One region of the Dorea sp. AM13-35 genome, then DNA from elsewhere that is predicted to be linked to it. Evidence: a T-box and tRNA genes for the amino acid it is inferred to sense, from the RefSeq annotation. Region 1 holds a T-box; the other regions hold tRNA genes.

Region 1 (7,632 bases):
AAATGCTACACTTGCTGTGTCGCGATGTGTTTTTTTGATAAAAACAACATTTCCGTTGCATCTCTTAGCCTGCGCATTAGCCTGCTCAATCATTGTTTGTGTTTTTCCGCTGCCTTTTGGGCCTGTTAATAAATTTACCATGGCAAACTCTCCTTTATGTATCAGATTTACTGAATAATATCAGTATGAGTACTTGAGCTTATTATACACGAAATGACGAAAAGGAACAACTATTTTTTAGATTTTTATATAAAATTCTGAAAATTGTACATACGACTTGACAACTGAAAAAACGTACACTAAACTAAACCGCATGAAAGCAAAGGCGCTTCGAGATTATTCTCGAAGCGCCTTTGCTTTCTGATAATCATTACAGGGATAAAGAACACAAAGGTGTGTTTTTTTGTATGTCGGCGACAGAAATCCATGCCTTTCTTTATTTCATGATTTTTCAGACAGGTAATGAGAGAAGGAGGACGATTATGACAAAAGAGATAATGACAGCAGTTACAATGACGATCGTGTTTAAAGTGGTCGATAGAACATTGGGACTTCGGGTTTCGGAAGAAGAGGAAATTATCGGTCTGGATGCAACGGAATATGGACTTTCTTCTGCTTATGCAGGATTCAGTTTAATGGATGTTACAGGTGGAGGTATGAATGTAAATGAAAATACAGAACTTGGTGAGAGCGATTATGATGCGGCATCAGAAGTACAGCGTGCAGCGGCAGTGAAGGTAACTACGCCTGTAGATGCAGAGACAGGTATTCATAAAGTTGTAATTATTGCAAAACTTTCCCGTTATGAAAAACTGAAAAATGCATTAAATACACTTGGTGTAACCGGAATGACTGTAACACAGGTTATGGGATGCGGTATCCAGAAAGGCGCCGGAGAAAAATATCGTGGTGTAGAAATGGATGTAACAGTGCTTCCGAAGATAAAAGTTGAAGTAATAATAGGAAGTATTCCGGTTGAAAAAGTAGTAGAAACCGTAAAGAAAACATTGTATACAGGACGTGTCGGAGATGGCAAGATCTTTGTTTACAACGTACAGAAAGTCATTAAAGTCCGTATCGGAGAAGAAGATCTGGATGCGCTGAAAGATGTAGAATAAAAAATATCGTTTTGGAGTGGTGCAATCTTAAGATAGGGGTTGACTTATTTTAACATTCTTCATATAATAGATGGGAATAACGCAGAAACGTTGAAGAGGAATATTAAGAGATCATCGTTTTTCAGAGAGCTGTCGGTTGGTGTAAGACAGCAAGCGTAATCTCCCAACTCGCCTCGGAGTTCTATTATTGAACAGGAGTAGATAATAGCGGGTCTTCCCGTTACAGAAGTGAATGAGTGCATCCGGTATATCCGGGTGAAGAAGAGTGGTACCACGGAAATCAAGCCTTTTCGTCTCTTAGAGATGAGGAGGCTTATATTTTTATATAATAAGAATTTCAGTTTCTATTATACAAAAAGCCTCCGGCAGGCTCTGAAGGTGGAAATCAAACATAAAAAGTTATTTAGAAAACAGGAGGAATGGAAAGATGTCAAAGATCCCTTATAATCATAAGGCAATCGAGAAAAAATGGCGCGAAAACTGGGAAAAGAACCCGGTCAATGTGACAACGAACGATGACGGAAGCAAAAGAGAGAAATATTATTGTCTGGATATGTTCCCATATCCATCAGGAAATGGACTTCATGTAGGACACTGGAGAGGTTATGTAATCTCTGATGTATGGAGCCGTTATAAATTGCAGCAGGGCTATTATATCATTCATCCGATGGGATGGGATGCATTCGGACTTCCGGCTGAGAACTATGCAATTAAGATGGGTGTACATCCGTCTATTTCCACAGAAGCAAATATTAAAAATATCAAGAGACAGATCAACGAGATCGCAGCTTTATATGACTGGGATCGTGAAGTAAATACAACAGATCCGAATTTCTATAAGTGGACACAGTGGATTTTCGTGAAGATGTTCAAAGAGGGCCTTGCATATGAGAAAGAGTTCCCAATCAACTGGTGCCCGTCCTGCAAGACAGGTCTTGCAAACGAAGAAGTTGTAAATGGTAAATGTGAACGCTGTGGAGCAGAAGTTACCAAGAAGAATCTGCGGCAGTGGATGTTAAAAATCACAGCATATGCAGACCGACTTTTAAATGATCTGGACAAATTAGACTGGCCTGAGAAAGTTAAGAAGATGCAGACAGACTGGATTGGTAAATCTTATGGTGCAGAAGTTGACTTTCCGGTAGAAGGAAGAGAAGAAAAGATCACAGTATATACAACCAGACCAGATACATTATATGGAGCAACCTTTATGGTACTGGCTCCGGAGCATGAACTTGCAAAGAGCCTGGCTACAGATGAGACAAGAGAAGAAGTTGAGAAGTACATTTACGATGCATCCATGAAGTCTAATGTAGACCGTATGCAGGATAAGGAAAAGACAGGTGTATTTACAGGAAGTTATGCAATCAACCCGTTAAATGGCGAGAAGACACCAATCTGGTTATCTGATTATGTACTTGCAGATTATGGTACAGGAGTAATCATGTGTGTACCGGCTCACGATGACCGTGACTTTGAATTTGCAACAAAATTCGGCATCCCGATCATCCAGGTTATCGCAAAAGACGGAAAAGAAATTGAAAATATGACAGAAGCATACACAGAAGCTTCCGGAACAATGATTAATTCCGGTGAGTGGAATGGCATGGAATCTTCTGTACTGAAAAAAGAAGCACCACACATTATCGAAGAACGTGGAATTGGTCGAGCTACTGTTAATTACAAACTGCGTGACTGGGTATTCTCACGTCAAAGATACTGGGGAGAACCAATCCCGATCGTACACTGCCCAAAATGTGGCAATGTTCCGGTACCGGAAGAAGAACTGCCGTTACGTCTGCCGGATGTAGAGTCCTACGAGCCGACAGGAACAGGAGAATCTCCGCTTGCTGCAATTGACGAGTGGGTAAATTGTAAATGCCCGCAGTGTGGCGCTGATGCGAAGAGAGAGACAAATACAATGCCACAGTGGGCCGGATCTTCATGGTATTTCTTGAGATATGTAGATAACCATAACGATAAGGAATTAGTATCCAGAGAGAAAGCAGACGCAATGCTTCCGGTAGATATGTATATCGGTGGTGTGGAACATGCGGTACTGCATCTTTTATACTCCCGTTTCTATACCAAATTCCTTTGTGATATTGGAGTGATTGACTTTGATGAGCCATTCCACAAATTGTTCAACCAGGGAATGATCACAGGTAAGAACGGTATCAAGATGAGTAAATCCAAGGGAAATGTTGTATCTCCTGACGATCTTGTAAGAGATTACGGATGCGATTCCCTGAGAATGTATGAACTTTTTGTAGGACCACCGGAGTTAGATGCTGAGTGGGATGACCGTGGTATTGACGGAGTAAACCGTTTCCTGAAGAGATTCTGGAATCTGGTTATGGACAGCAAAGATGCAAACATCGAAGCTACCAAAGAGATGATCAAAGAACGTCATAAGCTTGCAAAAGATATCACAACCCGTCTGGAAAGCTTCAGCCTGAATACAGCGATTTCCGGATTTATGGAGCATAATAACAAACTGATCGAGATTGCGAAAAAAGCAGGTGGAATCGATACAGAGACATTATCTACAATGGCAGTACTGCTTTCACCATTTGCACCTCATATCGCAGAAGAAGTTTGGGAGCAGTTAGGTCATGAAGGCAGTGTATTCAAAGCCGGATGGCCAACATACGATGAAGAAGCCATGAAAGATGATGAAATCCAGGTACCTGTACAGATCAATGGTAAGACAAGAGCAGTTATCTCTATTGCAGCAGAAAGCAGCAAAGAAGAAGCGATTACAGCAGGAAAAGAAGCAATTGCAGACAAACTGACCGGAAATATCATCAAAGAGATCTATGTACCGAAGAAGATCATTAATATTGTAATGAAATAATAATAGAATTGTGGGAGTACGAAGTACGGAACAATTCGTATGGCATTTTTTAACTTTAACATTATATATAAGAGAATTACAGATAAGACAAGGACGGTTATTGTACAAATTGCAGTAGCCGTCCTTCTTTTCCCTTTCTTTTTAGTCTATGAAGTGGTATGCTTGTGGATAGAAAACGGATCGATAAAGGAGATAGCATAAATATGAATTACAATGAGATGGCATTAAAAATGCACGAAGAACACAAAGGAAAAATCAGTGTCACATCAAAAGTAGCGGTAAAGACAAGAGATGATCTTAGTACGGCGTATACTCCGGGTGTTGCAGAACCTTGCCGGAAGATCAGAGATGATAAATCAGAAGTGTACAGATATACAGCAAAAGGAAATCTCGTAGCAGTTGTATCTGATGGGACGGCAGTTCTGGGACTGGGAGATATCGGTCCGGAAGCGGCAATGCCGGTTATGGAAGGAAAATCCATTTTGTTCAAAGAATTTGCAGGAATTGATGCATTTCCGATCTGTCTGGATACGAAGGACACAGATGAGATCGTGGAGACTGTTAAACGTCTTGCTCCTACATTCGGTGGAATCAATCTGGAAGACATTTCTGCACCGAGATGCTTTGAAATCGAGAGAAGATTAAAAGAAGAACTGGATATTCCGGTATTCCATGACGATCAGCACGGAACAGCGATCGTTGTATCCGCAGGTCTTACGAATGCTTTGAAATATGTCGGAAAAGAATTTTCAGAAGCAAAAGTAGTCATCAATGGTGCCGGATCTGCAGGAATTTCTATCTGTAAATTATTATTAGAGCTGGGAGTCGGTGATATTGTCCTTGTTGATAGGAACGGAATCCTTGCAGTCGGTGAAGAATGGATGAATCCTGCACAGAAAGAGATGGCAGAAAAGACAAATAAAGAACAGATCCATGGAGATTTAAAAACTGCAATGCAGGGCAGAGATGTATTTGTTGGTGTATCTGCTCCGAACATTGTGACAGCAGAGATGGTGGGTACAATGGCGAAGGATGCGATTGTTTTTGCAATGGCAAATCCGACACCGGAGATTATGCCAGACGAAGCGAAAAAAGGCGGCGCAAGAGTTGTAGCAACCGGAAGATCTGATTTCCCGAACCAGATTAATAACGTTCTTGTGTTCCCAGGAATTTTCAAAGGGGCGCTGGAGGCAAGAGCAACAGATATTACAGAAGAGATGAAAATCGCAGCAGTAAGAGCAATTGCTGATATTATTAAACCGGAAGAATTGACAGAAGACTATATTATTCCGGGAGCGTTTGATGAAAGAGTTGCTGATAATGTGGCAAGAGAAGTTGCAAAAACAGCAATAGAGACCGGAGTTTCTAAGTTGAAAAAAGCAGAATAATTGCGAAAGAGGAATTGGTTATGTTATTAGTAAAAAATGCAGAGGTATACGCACCAGAATACCTGGGGAAAAAGGATGTTTTGATCTGCGGAGGAAAAATTGAAAAGATTCAGGATGAAATTGGTTCGCTTCCAGTTGAATGTGAAGTGTTAGATGCCGAAGGAAAGATGCTGACGCCAGGGTTTATTGATCAGCATGTACATATTACCGGTGGAGGCGGAGAAGGAAGCTTTCATACGAGAACACCGGAATTACAGCTCTCTGAGTTAGTGGAAAATGGTATAACTACAGTCATAGGGCTTCTGGGAACAGATGGAATTACAAGAAGTGTGGAGAATCTTTATGCAAAAACCAAGGCTCTTTGCGAGGAAGGCGTAAGTGCATATATGCTTACGGGAGCTTATGGCTATCCGAATCCGACAATTACCGGAGAAGTTGATCGAGACATTGTATTCATCGACGAGATACTCGGTGTGAAGCTTGCTATTTCCGATCATCGTGCACCGAATGTGACAGAAGAGGAACTGATCCAGATCGCAAGCAAAGTAAGAGTTGCCGGTATGCTCAGCGGGAAACCGGGGATTGTTGTGTTGCATATGGGAGATGATGAGGCTGGATTACAACCGGTATTCCGTGCGTTGGAGAAAACGTCTATTCCTACTCGCATTTTCAGACCAACACATGTAAATCGAAATGAACATCTGTTGGAGGATGGATATGAATTTTTAAGAAGAGGCGGATATGTAGATTTGACTTGTGGCATGCATTCTTCTCCGGGAAGTTATGTTCTGGAAGCAAGGAAAAGAGGAATTCCTACTGAACATATTACGATGAGTTCGGATGGACATGGAAGCTGGTCTCACTATGCGGAAGATGGAACCCTTTTAGAAATTGGAGTGTCCAGTGTAGATGCACTTTATAAAGAATTAAAATATATGGTGAAAGAGCTTGGAATGAAGCTTGAGGATGCATTACCTTATATGACAAGCCATGTGGCTGAGGGGCTGGATCTGCTTCCGAAAAAGGGATGGATAAAAGAAGGAGCAGATGGAGATGTTCTCCTGTTTGATCAGAATATGGAGCTGAATACTTTTATAGCAGGTGGTCGTATTCTCATGAAAAACAAGGAAATCCTTCAAAAAGGAACTTATGAAAAATAATAGAAATTAATAGCGTAAACAAAAAACAGGAGATATGGATAGGAAAATCCGTATCTCCTGTTTTTACTAGGAAGATAATGTATTTATAAAATTCTGTCGTTCGGACGGAGAAATGCTGTCAATGACGAGACAGGATGCCAGGATATTCAGCATGGCAATTGGAATTGTCATTGAATTATAAAACATTTCTGTGGAAGTAGGGCAAATAAGGAGCAAATCACTGTGGCATGCAGCCGGGGAGGCATCGCTGTCGGTGATCGTTAAAATCGGGACACCGGATTCGGAAGCTTTTTTTGCAATATTTCCTATCGGAAAATAGTAGCGCGGGAAAGAGAATAAAATTACAAGATCTCCCTCTGTAAGTTTTCGTAATGTTTTCTGTGTTTGCTCCAAATCGGACAGGTCAATCAGAATGACGTTGTAATACAAGATTAAGAGTCGCAATTTTAAAAATTCTCCAGGTACTTTCGATATATCATGTGCAAAGATAAAAATACGATTACTGCGTCGAATCTTATCAGAAGCTGCCAGAATGGTATCCATAGGCAAATCAGAGATAAACTCGGAAAAGGCACTCACTTCCTGGCTACAGATTTCTAAGAGCATTCGTTCGCGCTCGGGTGCTTTGCCAGCTTCTAATTCTGGAACGAAATAAGTGGAAGAGGATGCGATTCGAATCATCTTCTGTGTATAATCACGGAATTGTTCTTTCAAGCCAACAAATGTGGAACAGCCCAGTTTCTGGCAAAAACGAAGAAGTGTCAATTCGGAGGATCGTGTCTGCTGACTGAGCTGAGCCAGAGTGATGTAGCTTATTTCTTCTGGGTTGGCAATCAGGTAATCTGCGATTGTTTTTTGTTTTTTTGTAAGTGTCGGATATAATTCCTGAATATGTTCTAAAATGTCCATATAGTTTCCTTTCGCTTTTACAGTAAAATGTTTCGTGATATTTTACAAAATATAAGTGATGACTTTACAAATCTATTATAACATGTATAATGAAAAATAGAAAGTAAAGTATATACTTAACTAAAAGATAATTTATAAGTACCAAAAAGGAAAGAGGAGGACAAGGCTATGAAAAACAGTTTGAAGAGCACTTCGAACGA
Region 2 (7,632 bases), on a different contig from region 1:
GTACGGCTGTCTTGTTACAAAAGCAATCCATGAGAAACATACATACAAAGAATACATTGGTGTAGATGCATGTGCTGTAAACTTAATGCGTCCGGCAATGTACGGTGCTTATCATCATATTACAGTTATGGGCAAAGAGAACAAACCATGCAACTGCAAATATGATGTCACAGGCTCTCTCTGTGAAAATAATGATAAATTTGCAATCGACCGTATGCTCCCGAAGATCGATATTGGAGACCTGCTTGTAATCCATGATACCGGCGCACACGGATTTGCAATGGGATACAATTACAATGGCAAATTAAAATCAGCAGAAGTGTTACTGAAAGAAGACGGCACAGCACAGCTCATTCGACGCGCTGAGACACCAAAGGACTATTTTGCGACATTTGACTGTTTTGATATCGGAAAAAAACTGGTAAAATAAACGGATACATATTGAAAACTTCCATCCTGTAAGGTATCGTAAAGACAGGCTATAAGCGATAGCTTACGGGAAAATGGAGGAAAAAGATATGAGTAGAAAGATGGTTCTTAAAAAATATGGAAGTATTTTCATTGTCTGCATACTGCTTGTGGGACTCCTGTCCGGCTGCGGGATGCGTGAAAAAGACGCAAAAGCCTATGTGACGGCAACACTGGATGCCAGTTATAAAGGGAAGTTCAAGGAATACAAGAAGCAGACAGATGCTACGGAGAAAGAAGTAAAGAACTTATATCAGGAAAATATTGATACGATGATGCAGAGCAGTGGTCTGGACAGTATAGGTGCTTCCGAAAAGATGACAGAGAAGTTCCGCCTGCTGTTTCAGGACATTTTAAAAGCCGCGAATTACAAAGTGCAGAGCGCCGAAAAAACAGACGAGGGGTTCTCGGTGAAAGTAAAAGTGAAACCGCTTAAGTGCTTCTCAGGATTACAGGACGAGCTGACGAAGAAGCTGGAAGCGAAGATGAAGACGTTAAAGAAGATTCCGTCAGACGATAAGCTCAATGAGCTGATGCTGCAGGAAATGTATGATCTCATGGCTGATAAGCTTAAAAATCCGGAGTATGGGAAAGCGGAAGTTCGTAAAGTCCAGATCGAGAAGGACGATGATGGCGTGTATTCCATCCGGGAGAAAGATCTGACTTCGCTGGATGCGGCAATGTTCCCGATGTAGATAAGAAAGGCGGTGGGGATTATGCCATTACAAAAAGAGCATGGTTACACAATTCATGATATTTATGCGCTTCCGGAAGGAAAACGAAGTATATGCAGCTCCATTTGCAGTGTTCCTGAACGAAGATGATACGACTTATGTGGAACCGGATATATCCGTAATATGTGATCCGGATAAACTGGATGATAAGGGATGTAATGGAGCGCCGGACTGGATCGTTGAAGTTGTTTCGCATTCCTTTGGCATGCAGGAGAATTTCATGCAGTATTCTTTTGATGAGATGATACTGGTAGGAATTTATCCGGGATTTGAGATTCGGATAGCGGATTTATTGAAATGATTTGAAATAGTGGAATATGCAAAAACAAGAAGCCTTTATGTAAAGAAAAAGCAGTAATGACAAAAAATCATTACTGCTTTCTTAATACCTGCGGATAGTGGGACTTGAACCCACACGAAGTCACCCTCGCAAGATTTTGAGTCTTGTGCGTCTGCCATTCCGCCATATCCGCATACTTGTTACTCAAAGCAACAAAATTATGATAATGTATTTTGAAACGAATGTCAAGAAAATTCTTTATAAAAATAGAAAAGAGGCTTATAATAATAACGGCAAACGAGAAAAGACAGGGTGGAGGAAAGAAACAGATGAAAATTCGTTTTATTGAGCCGGGCAATCGCCCGTATAAACCCACAATTTTAAATTATTTCGTATATGACCGCTATATCCGCACACCGTCGGTGGGCTTAAATACACTTGCGACGATTGTGAAGCGGGAGTATCCGGATACTTATATGTACAGTGAGTCGATTTCTAAGATTCCGATGAAGGATCTTCAGGATGCGAATATTATATTTATCAGCATTTTTACTTATGCGGCGGTTCGCGGGTATCAGATCGCAACATATTTGAAGGAGCATACGAATGCAACCATTGTGATGGGTGGGTTACATGCATCCATGAATGTGAAAGAAGCAGTGAATTATTGCGACTATGTGATGCTGGGTGAAGGTGATGAGACGATTCTTCCACTTATAAAAATGATACAGGAGAAAAAGAAACCGGATACGGCTGGATACGCCTGGCTGGAAGAGGGAAAATTTTACAGCACAGGAAAGCCGGTTCCGCCGGAAAATATCGATGTGATTCCGGACAGAAGTCTGATTCATAATTATAAGAAGATGACAAAACATATGACGATTTGGCCGCAGGTACATGCCTCTAGAGGATGTCCGCATAACTGCGACTACTGTGCGCTTGTGAAACATTTTGGCAGATGTGTCAGAAAACGTACACCGGAAAATATTATAGAAGATATTAAATATTCCATTGATTTTTTTGAAAAAGGAAATCACAGAATTGTGCAGGATTTGTGGATCACGGATGATAATTTCTTTGCTGACCAGAAATGGGCAATGGAAGTCCTGCATGCGATCATAGACAGCGGAATCAAATATCGTTTTAATATCCAGGCAAGATATGAAGTGGGTTTCGATGATGAGATGTTAGAGCTGTTAAAGAAAGCTGGATTTTTTGAGCTAGATATGGGTATCGAGTTTATTGATGATGCATCTTTTGAAACTTATCACAAAAAGAGTACAAGAAAAGAGATTGAAAAATCTATCCGCAATATCCAGAAACATGGACTGAGCGTGCGTGGATTATTTATTCTTGGGTCGGACAATCAGAAAAAGGGTTGTGGAAAAGAACTGGCGGATTTCGTGATCCGCAATCATATTCAGGGCGTACTGATCCAGAGCATGTATTTTGTACCGGGGACACCGGCATATGAGGCAAATAAAGACCGTCTGATACATAGAAACTGGGCAAAATATAATGGAAATACGGTACATTATCCAAAGCAGATGACACCGTACGAACTTCAGCTTGAACAGATAGATGCCAGCAGACGGATTTATTCCGTGAGACGGCTGATCGGAGCATGGCTTAAAGAAGACTGGATGCATAAAGTTTTATTTACAGGAGAATTTTTCTGGCATATGAGTACCCAGTATGATCTGAAAAAAGAATTGAAAAATCTGCCAAAAGAGAATATGATAGAAAAAGTGAATAAAAATGCAATGGAGGTACTGCATAATGCGTGAAATTGATGTAGCAAAAATTACAGAAGTTGTAGAAAAATTATGCATTCAGGCGAACCAGTTTCTTCCGGAAGATGTGAAAGGTGCAATCGAGAAGTGCCGTGCATGTGAAGACTGGGAGATTGCGCAAGGCGTGTTAGACAATATTATAGAGAATTATGAGATTGCAGGTGCACAGGAAGTACCGATCTGTCAGGATACCGGTATGGCATGTGTCTTCCTTGAAATCGGACAGGATGTACACCTGACAGGCGGTGATCTTACAGAAGCGGTAAATGAAGGCGTAAGAAGAGGATATGACAAGGGTTATCTGCGCAAATCTGTTGTGAAAGATCCTGTGCGCAGAGGAAATACCGGAGATAATACACCGGCAATGCTCTACACGGAGATCGTTCCTGGAGAACAGGTGAAGATCACAGTAGGCCCGAAGGGATTTGGCAGTGAAAATATGAGCCAGATCCGTATGTTCAAGCCATCTGCAGGACTGCAGGGCATCAAAGATTTTATTCTGGAAGTCGTTGAGACAGCAGGACCGAATCCATGTCCGCCAATGGTGATCGGTGTCGGAATCGGAGGTACGTTTGACAAAGCGGCACTTCTTGCGAAGAAAGCGCTGATGCGTCCGGTAGATTCCAAAAATTCGGATCCATACTATGCAGATTTGGAAGAAGAGATGCTTGAAAAGGTCAATGAGCTTGGAATCGGACCACAGGGATTTGGCGGTCGTACGACAGCAATCGGGCTGAATATCGAGACATTGCCAACGCATATCGCAGGTATGCCTTGTGCAGTCAATATCAACTGCCATGTGACCAGACATAAAACGGAGGTGATCTAAAATGGAAAAACATATCACACTTCCTTTGACAGAGGAACTTGCAAAAACATTACATGCCGGAGATACCGTGTATCTGACCGGAACCATTTATACATCAAGAGACGCAGGACACAAGCGGATGTGTGAGGCGCTTGCAAGAGGAGAAGAACTTCCATTTGATCCCAAAAACGCAACGATCTACTATGTCGGACCGACACCCGCAAAACCGGGACATGTGATCGGTTCTGCGGGACCGACAACAAGCGGTCGTATGGATGCGTATGCGCCGACGATGATGTCTGTAGGTGCAAGAGGCATGATTGGAAAAGGTGCCAGACTTCCGGAAGTTGTTGAAGCAATGAAGAAATACAGCGGTGTGTATTTTGGAGCAATCGGAGGCGCCGGAGCACTTCTTGCAAAATGTATCAAAAAAGCAGAATTGATCGCTTATGAAGATCTTGGGGCGGAAGCGCTCCGCAGATTATATGTAGAAGAGATGCCGTTAGTTGTCGTGATAGACAGCGAGGGAAACAACCTTTACGAAGAGGGAAGAGCGGCATATTTACAGAAAAAAGAGAAATAAAGGATGTGAAAGTAAGTTCATGCTACAGTTAAAAAGACAGGTTTCAGAGTCTTATTTCATAGGACTTCTTCTTGCGATTGCAGGAGGCTATCTGGATGTCTATACATATATAAGCCGGGGCGGCGTATTTGCCAATGCACAGACGGGAAATATCGTCCTTCTCGGGATTCATATTGCACAGCAGAATTTTGAAAAAATAACAACGTATACTTTACCGATCCTTGCGTTTATGGTCGGAGTTATGATTACGGAAATTGTAAAACTGAATTTCCGCTACAGCACAAAGATCCACTGGCGTCAGATCGTTATCGCACTGGAGATTCTTGTACTGCTGGCAGTTTCTTTTGTCCCGGAAGGCATTTGCAATGATCTGGTCAATACGGCAGTTTCTTTCGTCTGCTCTATGCAGGTAGAGAGTTTCAGGGCTTTTGGCGGAGGAAAGAAATACGCAACAACGATGTGTACCGGAAACTTAAGGACAGCTACCGAGAATCTTTTTTATTCCGGTGTGCACAGAGACCGGAAAGTACGCAATAACAGTCTTCAGTATTACGGAATTATTGCAGCATTTATCTTCGGCGCAGTTATCAGTACAAAATTGACGACGGGGGTTGGCACAAAATCTGTATATACCGTGTGTATCCTGCTTTTTGTTGTATTTGTCCTGATGTTTATCCAGGCTGAGGAAGAAGAGAAAGAAGAAAAAGAAAAGCACTTTTAAAATCAAAGGATTTGGTGTATAGTATTAAGGTAGCGAAAAAATACATGGAGTGTTGTTTTTATGAGCGAGAAAATAGTTCTGATCGACGGACACAGTATATTGAACAGGGCATTCTATGGGCTTCCGGATCTGACAAATTCAGAGGGGCTTCATACGAATGCCATTTATGGTTTTCTGACGATCATGTTTAAAATATTAGAAGAAGAGAAGCCGGAGTATCTGACGGTGGCCTTTGATGTGCATGCACCGACGTTCCGTCACAAGATGTACGATGCGTACAAAGGAACGCGTAAGCCTATGGCAGAGGAACTGCGTCAGCAGGTTCCGGTGATCAAAGAAGTGTTAAAGGCGATGGGAGTGCGCATTATCGAGCAGCCGGGACTGGAGGCAGATGACCTGCTTGGAACGCTGTCGAGAAGAGCAGAAGAACAGGGCATGGAAGTATCTGTGATTTCCGGTGACAGAGATCTTCTGCAGCTTGCGACAGAGCATGTGAAGATTCGAATCCCGAAGACGAAGCAGGGACGCACCGAAGTGGAAGATTATTATGCGGCAGATGTAAAAGAACGCTATCAGGTGAATCCGGTTGAATTTATCGACCTGAAAGCGCTGATGGGTGACACTGCCGATAATATTCCGGGAGTTCCAAGCATCGGTGAGAAGACAGCGACGAAGATCATTACCGAATATCATTCTATTGAGAATGCACATGAGCATGTGGAAGAGCTGAAGCCACCACGAGCATCCAAGGCGTTAAATGAACACTGGGATCTAGCAGTATTAAGTAAGACTCTGGCGACGATTGAAGTACATGCGGATGTGGAATATGATTTTGAAGAAGCAAAACTGGGTAATCTCTATACGGAAGAGGCTTATGCATATTTCCAGAGATTACAGTTTAAGAACCTGTTATCCCGTTTTGATGTACAGCCAGAAGCGCCATCGATTGAAGAGACTTTCTGTGCGATCAAGACAAAGAAGGAAGCAGAAACATATCTGAAGAAGCTTGAGGAAGCAAAAGTTGTTGGCGCGGCTGTTTACAAAGATACAGAAAATGTATTGCCATTATTTGCCATGCAGGCAGCTCTTGGAGGAGTTGCATTCTGTGCATCACAGGAAAAGACAGCGTTAATTCTTACAGGTGGAGAGATTTCCGCAGAATGGTTATTAGAGCAAGTCTCGCAGATTCAGCAGAAAGCCGGACAATTTGTTGTATTTGATCTGAAAAATGTCATAGCTGAACTGCCGATAGAAAACAGGGCGAATTGTTTTGATGCGACAGTTGCGGCGTATCTTCTGAATCCACTGAAAAGCGATTATATGTATGAAGATGTCGCAAGAGAACAGCTCGGACTTATGATTGATGAGAAAGCAGACGGGAGAACGAAAGCCTGCTATGAAGCATATACAGCATTTGCGGCGAAAGAACCGCTGGAGAATCGTTTAAAAGATACAAAGAGCTGGGAGCTTTTTGAAAACATTGAGATGCCACTTGTATTTACCTTATATGAGATGGAACAAAATGGTGTGAAAGTGGAAGCAGAAGCGCTGAAAGCTTACGGAGATCAGCTTGTCGGTAAGATTACTGAGCTGGAAAAAGATATCTACGAGCTTGCGGGAGAAGAGTTCAACATCAATTCACCGAAGCAGCTTGGAGTAATTCTGTTTGAAAAAATGGAACTTCCGGGCGGAAGAAAGACAAAGACCGGATATTCAACTGCGGCGGATGTGCTGGACAAGCTGGCACCGGATTATCCGGTCGTATCAAAAGTACTGGAATACCGACAGCTTACGAAGCTTAAGTCTACGTATGCAGACGGGCTGGCGGGGTACATTCAGGAAGATGGAAGGATCCATGGAAAGTTTCATCAAACAGTGACGGCAACCGGGCGTTTGAGCAGTGCGGAACCAAACCTGCAGAATATACCGGTCAGAGTGGAACTTGGCAGAATGATTCGTAAAGTATTTGTGCCGGAAGAAGGATATGTATTTGTAGATGCTGATTATTCGCAGATTGAACTGCGTGTGCTTGCACACTGCTCGCAGGATGAGCAGCTGATCCAGGCATACAGGGAGGAAGCAGATATTCACAGAATTACCGCATCACAGGTATTTCACATTCCGTTCGATGAAGTGACACCGTTGCAGAGAAGAAATGCAAAAGCAGTAAACTTTGGTATTGTATATGGAATCAGTTCCTTTGGCCTCAGCCAGGATCTGAGCATTACGAGAAAAGAAGCGGCGA
Region 3 (7,632 bases), on a different contig from region 1:
AAGGTTCGTCCTTATAGCCTTTATTTTTATAGTAATTCTGTCTTTCTTTTTTATATTTCCAACCGGCGGGCTTTTTTCTTTTCATTTAGTCCCTGCCTCCTTTTATTTTATGTTAGGATTAAAAAATGCCATACGAATTATTCCGTACTGTATACTCCTACAATTCTCCCCAATCTTCTATATCATCTTAGCACATTTTTCCATCTGCAAATCTAAAGATTCTGTGAATAGTTTCTTAGTTTTATCATAACATACTTTAAAATATTATCACAAAATATCTTTTGACTATCTGTCCATTCTTCGTTATAATCGTAAAAGCAAATAGAAAAGGAGACAGAACATCTATGAATTTCAATCAGATTACCATGTTATCAAAAATGAAAAATGCCATGGAAACATTTCGCCGGAATCATCCAAAATTCCCATTGTTTTTGAATGCCGTATCACAGGATGCTCTTGTAGAGGGAACTATTATTGAAATAAATGTAACTACACCAGAAGGAAAAAATTACTGTACTAACGTAAAATTAAAAAGCAGCGATCTTGAATTAATGGAAACCTTGAAAAATATAAACTCTTAAGACCTGTTGTTTCTGTCGGACAATGCTAAAGTGAGCTACAAAGCCTGCCGCTAACAGTTTTCTCCGGATATTAGGGCAATACAAAAGCAGCACCGCAATATCTTTCTGAGGAATTCCCTCATTTTCAGATATTACCGTGCTGTTTTTTATTACTACATTTATAGTCTGACTTTTAGCTATATATGAAGAATCTGTCACTGACATTCTTCAAAAACGACATAACACTTCAGACTCCCACTTTTTTACAGATATCTGCCAGACAGCATCTGTCACAGTGTGGCGTTGTCCGTGCTGTACAGACTTCTCTTCCGTGATATACAAGACGATGGCAGAGCTCACTTCCTTCTTCCGGAGGGATGATCTTCCATAGTTCCATCTCTACTTTCTTCGGATCTTTGATTCCATCTACCAGTCCGATCCGGTTAGACAGCCGGATACAGTGTGTATCTGTAACGATCGCAGGTTTTCCAAACACATCTCCCATAATCAGGTTTGCGCTTTTACGCCCAACACCTGGAAGTTTCAGAAGCGCTTGAAAATCATCCGGTACATTTCCGTCGTATTGTTCATCCAGAATCTTCATGCAGGCGCTGATATCTCTTGCCTTACTTTTGCCAAGTCCGCATGGTCTGACAATTTCTTCAATCTCTTCCGGTGAAGCCTGTGCCAGCGCTTTCACCGTCGGATACTTATCATACAATGTTTCAACAACTATATTCACTCTGGCATCCGTACACTGTGCGGCAAGTCTCACACTTACCAGTAGCTTCCATGCCTGATCATAGTCCAATGTACAGTCCGCATCCGGATATCTCTTTTTCAAACGTTCTATTACTTCAAGTGCTCTTTGTTTTTTTGTCATTCTGTCTGCTCCTTCTTGCTGCCATCACTAATCATCTGTAATCTTGGAATGATATATTACATACCCAGTTTTTCTGCAACAGCCTGTCCTGCCGGTGTGCCTGCGACACCACCGATACCCGTCTCACGAAGAGTAACATCCATCTTATCTCCAACATCTTTCATTGCATCAATCACCTGATCGATCGGAATCTTACTTGTAATTCCAGCCAGCGCCATATCTGCAGCTGCCAGTGCATTCACTGCACCTCCGACATTTCTCTTCACACATGGGACTTCTACCAGTCCCGCTACCGGATCGCATACCAGTCCCATCAGATTCTTAATCGCCATTGCACATGCATTGGCGATCACTTCACTGTTGCCACCACGTACATGACAGATTGCACCTGCTGCCATTCCGGAGCCGGAACCGATCTCAGCCTGACATCCACCTGATGCACCTGCAAGATATGCTCTGTTGGCTATGATCTGTCCCAGACCTGCTGCTACATATAATGCTTCTATCATCGTTTCCTCCGGCACCTGATACTCTCTGTAATAAGTAACAAGAACTGCCGGAAGTACACCACATGCTCCAGCAGTCGGTGCTGCTACTATTCTCTTCATGCATGCATTATTACAGCCCATTTTCAATGCATTTGCCATAACTTTTGCCATAAAATCGCCACATAACGGTTTCTCATTCTCTCTGTAGGCATCCATCTGACCGCCGTCTTTTCCGACCATTCCACTTTGTGAAACCAGATTCTCTTCATAGGCATCCAGGTTTTCCAGCATAGACTGCCACATACCTGTCATCTGTTTCCAGGAGTTTTCCAGTGTAACTCCTCTTTCATTTGCATCTTCTATCTGTACAGCCTTCCAGAATGGAATGCCATCTTTTTTGCAGCGTAGCTGCGCTTCTTCCATTGATTGATATGACATACGCTTCTATCTCCTTTTACTATTCTTACTCTACTCCGTTCGGATCCAGGAATTTTACCCGGATAATTCCCGGCTTACTTTCCAGATCTTCGATTGCTTCCTTCGGAATCACCTGATCTGTCTCAACAACCATTACTGCACAGCCGCCACGTTTATCGCGAAATACCTGCATTGTCGCAATATTAATTTCCGCTTTGGAAAGTGCTGCTGATACATCCATGATCCGTCCAGGTTCATCTATATTTCGAATAATCAAAGTGCATGTCTCACCGCTGAAATTCACGTCTATTCCATCCAGCTTGCAGACTTTGATACGACCACCACCGATGGAATGTGCCTGCATCTTCATCGTCGGAACACCTTCTGCTTCCATCACAATCTGTGCTGTATTCGGGTGTGCACCTTTAATGTCCTTGTTCTCAATTGTAAATTCCATGCCTTCTTCTTTTGCTACATCAAAACTTACCGGAATCCGCATATCATCTGGCAGCATCCCCAATAATCCTGCGATCAGTGCTTTGTCCGTTCCGTGTCCTTTCCCCGTTGCAGCAAATGAGCCATGCAGATATACTGTAGCTTTCTCTGGCTGTCTCCCGAACAATTGTCTTGCAATAAGACCGATACGCGCTGCACCTGCTGTGTGGGAGCTTGATGGACCGATCATAACCGGTCCTAAAATGTCAAAGATATTTCCCATTTTTTTACCCTCTCTTTTCTATTTTTTGACACATATCTACTTCTTATTATACGTTTTCTCACCTCTCTTTACAATCTTTTTCTGTACGCCGTTCTACTTATTTTCTTTCTCTTTTTTGTTATAAAAATCACATAATTTCCACCGCACTTTCCACTCCTGTATTCATCTATTTTGACACTGCAAACTTGTAAACAAAGTCATGATATGCTAACATTGAAGTCAGTCTGAAAAAGGGAGTGTATGACCTATGAACAAGAAAGAAGTACTGGAAATCCGCAAGCAGTTCACGCCGGAAAACTGTGCAATTACACGTATTTGCGGCTGCTATGTGGATCACGAGAAAGAAAAAAAGACAGAACTGAAAAAGGCTTTTCTTTCCATGCCGGAAGAAGAAGCCTTCAAATATTTTGATATTTTCAAACATACGTTATCCGGAACACTTGGGAAAAATCTGATGAACATGGAATTTCCGACAGAGCAGGAGATGCCGGGTGGAACGCAGGAATTTCTCTTAAAGCTCCGTGACAGCAAGCTTACCGATGATCTTCTGGTTGAGGAATTTTACGATAAGGTCATTGAAAATTATATTTACCCGGAAAATTATTACATCATACTGATCCATGCGGTCTATGATGTGCCGGGCAAATCTTCAGACGGTCTGGAGATGTTCGATGCTTCCGATACTGTATATGAACATATCATGTGCAGTATCTGTCCGGTAAATCTTACCAAAGCGGGACTTACATACAATGCAGAGACGAACAATATTGAGGACCGTATCCGCGACTGGTTTGTGGAATTACCTGTCAAAGGTTTCCTCTTCCCGGCATTTAATGACCGTGCAAGTGATCTTCACGGAGTTCTGTATTACTCCAAGAAACCAGAAGAGCTGCAGCCGGACTTCATTGAAAATGTTCTCGGAAGCCAGATCCCACTTACCGCAAAAGATCAGAAAGCATCTTTCCAAACGATCATCAGTGACACACTGGGGGAAGATTGTGATTATGAAGTTGTAAGAAATATTCACGATAATCTGAATGAAATGATCGAAGAAGCCAAAGAAACACCGGAACCGCTAGAACTCGGCAAACCGGAAATGAAGAATCTTCTTGCCAGAAGCGGCGCTTCCCAGGAACATCTCGAAACTTTCGATGAGGAGTTTGAGGAAGTGGTCGGCGAAAAACAGACATTACTTGCCGCCAATATTGCAAGCAGAAAGACTTTCCAGATTGAAACTCCGGATATTGTTCTGAAAGTAAACCCGGAGCGGTCTGATCTCGTTGAAACCCGAGAAATTGACGGACGGAAATGTCTCGTTATTCCGATTGATGAACATCTGGAAGTCAATGGAATTGAAGTTCATTAAGCATGGGATAAAAAGTATGGACTTTCGTTTTGCAATTGAATGCAAATAAAAATTTGCATATTTTTTCAAAATAATGAAAAAAAACATTTGCATTATCTGCCAGAATGTGATATTATACTTTTTGTCAGCGAGCGGAGATGGCGGAATGGCAGACGCGCTAGATTCAGGTTCTAGTGGGAGTTTATCCTGTGAGGGTTCAAGTCCCTTTCTCCGCACTAGCGATAAGAACTCTTGAGTAATCAAGAGTTTTTTTTATTGTAACGAAGCAAATGCATCATATTTGCATGACAGCATTTAACGACCGCTAATCAGAGCAAGATTCTCGAGAGCGTATCTTGTCTCTGTGTATACGATGAGCCAAGTACAGATTTGTGCTTGCACAAGGATCTGTATTTGGCGAACAAAACAAAAAACTTCACTCTGGGCACGCCCAAAAATGAAGTCTTTTTCGTTCCCTTACTATTTTCCTGCGAAACTTATTTAATAGCATCTCTCCATGTTGCAGGCTCAAACTTGTCCTGGATTGGGATCAGTCTCTGGTCAACATCGATCTGTAATACAGAGTTGAAATTATTTGTTGCCATCATCTGGCATGCAAATCCAACAATAACTACGATCTCTTTGTCAGTGTAATATTTCTTTAACTCTGTAAATGTCTCGTCAGATACTTTTGTAGGGTTCTTAACGATCTGCTCTGCAAGACTCTTCAGAAGTGCTTCTTTCTCAGTTGGTTCAAAGTTAGATGGATCAATTCCAATCTCTGCCAGGTCGCTTACGAAGAATAAGGAGCACAGAAGACATCCGTTTGTTGAAGATACAGAATGTGCATAAACAATTGCTGCACGCTGTCCAATAATTTCAACCAGTCTGTTCCATGATGTATACCATCCCATAAATGCGTCATATGTTGCATAATCCTGAAGCAGTGCTTCTTTCATATTTGTTAATTTTCCCTGATTCTTTAACTCAAGATAAGCTTCCAGTTCTTTTCCTGTAGCTTCTTTTTCATTTGTAAATGCTACTCTTGCCATTTCTTAATGCCCTCCATTTTATAACATATTCTTTCAGTAGGTTTATAGGAACATAATACTACTTTCCACATTTTCCGTCAATCATAATTCACATTTTCTCACTTTTTTGTTTGTTTTTTTGGTGTTTTGACAAATGTATTTCTGTTAAAACGATGTAAATTTACTTTATTACATATAAAAGCACTTGCGCCTCATTATCGAAAAGGCTATAATATTCTACGGGAGATTTTGCAATTTTCGCAATAATTCCAACAATCATTTCTAAAATTATTTTAAAGGCAGGTGAACAGCATGGACGGTTGTGATAGTCACGGGCGAAGTAAGAATATAGAATCGGGAACAAGCAACAGTCGATGCTGTTGTTTTCTATAATTTTTGATTCTATTTTCCATGCCCTGATTTTCATTTCTTAAGACAGCACAAATTCATTTCTTAAGGATATTTAAACAACTGAAAATCACACAGCAACTTGGAGGTAAAAATGGAAAATAAAACACAGAATTACACACCGGAGATTCTAAAAATCATCCGGAGCAACACCTCTCCGGGCATTATGCGAAACAAACTGGAAGACTACCACGAGAATGATCTCGCAGAAGTTTTTCCGGAACTGACCGTAAAAGAGCGTGTCAAACTTTGTCGTATTCTCGACCTGGATATGCTTTCTGATATCTTTGAACACACCGATGAAAAAGAAGCAGCAGAATATTTGAATGAAATTGATGTCAAAAAAGCGGCATTAATTTTGTCTGCAATGGAAACAGATGCCGTTGTAGATGTTTTGCAGATGGTTCCAAAAGACAAAAAGAATCTTTTTATCGAACTGATGGATGATGATGCCAGAAAAGACATCGCCGTTATTGCTTCTTTCGACGAGGAAGAAATCGGTAGCAAAATGACAACCAACTGCATTATGATCCGTGAAAATCTCACGGTCAAGCAGGCAATGAGCAGCCTTATTGACCAGGCGGCAAAAAATGATAATATTTCTACTATATTTATGGTGACAGACAAACAGACTTTTTATGGTGCTATGGATCTGAAAGATCTGATCATCGCAAGACAGGATCAGCCGTTGGAAGACTTGATCGTAACGTCTTATCCTTATGTATATGGAAATGAACTGATTGATGATTGTATTGAAAAGTTAAAAGATTATTCCGAGGATTCTATCCCGATTCTTGACAATGAAAACAAACTGCTAGGTGTCATCACATCCCAGAGTATGGTAGACCTGGTTGATGACGAGATGGGTGAAGACTATGCAAAGTTCGCCGGATTGACCGCTGAAGAAGATTTGAAAGAGCCATTGCGCGAGAGTATTAAAAAGCGACTTCCATGGCTTCTGGTTCTGTTAGGTCTTGGCATGGTTGTTTCTTCTGTTGTCGGATTATTTGAAACAGTTGTAAGCCAGCTTACATTAATTATGTGTTTCCAGTCACTGATTTTGGATATGGCCGGAAATGTCGGTACACAGTCGCTTGCTGTTACGATTCGTGTCCTCATGGACGAGTCATTAACCGGAAAACAAAAATTTGAACTTGTATTAAAAGAAATGAAAATTGCATTTTCCAATGGTTTTATCCTTGGTGTTCTGTCCTTTGTATTAATTGGATTGTATATTGCACTTTTCAAAGGAAAGAGTTTCCTGTTCGCCTATGCAGTCTCCGGCTGTATCGGTGCTTCACTGTTATTGGCAATGGTTATTTCCGGCGCCGTTGGCACATGTATTCCTCTCTTCTTCAAGAAAATACATGTCGATCCAGCTGTCGCATCCGGTCCACTTATTACAACCGTCAACGACCTTGTTGCCGTCGTATCCTATTACGGACTTAGTTGGATCCTTTTAATCAACCTGATGCATTTAGCAGGTTAGAAAAGGGGACGGGGATTTTCTAAAAAGGGACAGGTGCAACCGCAAAAGGGGACGGGGATTTTCTAGAAAATCCCCGTCCCCTTTTGCGGTTTTTTACATTTTCATCATGCCAGACATGATACACCCACCAATTGCTCCACATTTTCCCAATTCTATCCACTGGTCCATGTGGAATTTTATTCCACCGATTCCATATACAGAAATATCCACAGCTTCACAGACTTCTCGTAAAAAGAGCAAGCCTCTCGGCGGCAGCCCTTTTTTGCAGTCTGTAGCGTAAACGTGCCCTGCTG

Evidence for each region. A T-box is a leader RNA that pairs with one kind of tRNA and senses whether it is charged. The one in region 1 lies ahead of leuS (leucine--tRNA ligase), so its partner is inferred to be a tRNA-Leu.
Region 2: it has a tRNA-Leu gene. The T-box ahead of leuS (leucine--tRNA ligase) is inferred to sense a tRNA for this amino acid. The anticodon was not compared.
Region 3: it has a tRNA-Leu gene. The T-box ahead of leuS (leucine--tRNA ligase) is inferred to sense a tRNA for this amino acid. The anticodon was not compared.

Annotation. Positions count from the first base shown of each region.
Region 1 covers NZ_QUCZ01000004.1:208,879-216,510, forward strand. The annotation lists gene DW152_RS06665 (hypothetical protein) at 1-141, opposite strand, end outside; partial or broken gene DW152_RS13580 (P-II family nitrogen regulator) at 501-1,118, shown strand; T-box leader at 1,200-1,419, shown strand; gene leuS (leucine--tRNA ligase) at 1,546-3,975, shown strand; gene DW152_RS06685 (NAD(P)-dependent malic enzyme) at 4,179-5,363, shown strand; gene iadA (beta-aspartyl-peptidase) at 5,384-6,523, shown strand; gene DW152_RS06695 (MurR/RpiR family transcriptional regulator) at 6,590-7,432, opposite strand.
Region 2 covers NZ_QUCZ01000001.1:422,128-429,759, forward strand. The annotation lists gene DW152_RS02015 (diaminopimelate decarboxylase) at 1-430, shown strand, start outside; gene DW152_RS02020 (hypothetical protein) at 519-1,163, shown strand; gene DW152_RS02025 (Uma2 family endonuclease) at 1,204-1,503, shown strand; tRNA gene DW152_RS02030 (tRNA-Leu) at 1,593-1,675, opposite strand; gene DW152_RS02035 (B12-binding domain-containing radical SAM protein) at 1,812-3,269, shown strand; gene DW152_RS02040 (fumarate hydratase) at 3,262-4,104, shown strand; gene DW152_RS02045 (Fe-S-containing hydro-lyase) at 4,106-4,666, shown strand; gene DW152_RS02050 (YoaK family protein) at 4,686-5,387, shown strand; gene polA (DNA polymerase I) at 5,448-7,632, shown strand, end outside.
Region 3 covers NZ_QUCZ01000006.1:165,712-173,343, reverse strand. The annotation lists gene DW152_RS08535 (cation-translocating P-type ATPase) at 1-85, opposite strand, end outside; gene DW152_RS08530 (hypothetical protein) at 345-581, shown strand; gene DW152_RS08525 (endonuclease III domain-containing protein) at 808-1,443, opposite strand; gene sdaAA (L-serine ammonia-lyase, iron-sulfur-dependent, subunit alpha) at 1,500-2,369, opposite strand; gene sdaAB (L-serine ammonia-lyase, iron-sulfur-dependent subunit beta) at 2,395-3,066, opposite strand; gene DW152_RS08510 (DUF4317 domain-containing protein) at 3,314-4,432, shown strand; tRNA gene DW152_RS08505 (tRNA-Leu) at 4,564-4,647, shown strand; gene DW152_RS08500 (carboxymuconolactone decarboxylase family protein) at 4,909-5,463, opposite strand; gene mgtE (magnesium transporter) at 5,945-7,339, shown strand; gene DW152_RS08490 (thiamine phosphate synthase) at 7,433-7,632, opposite strand, start outside.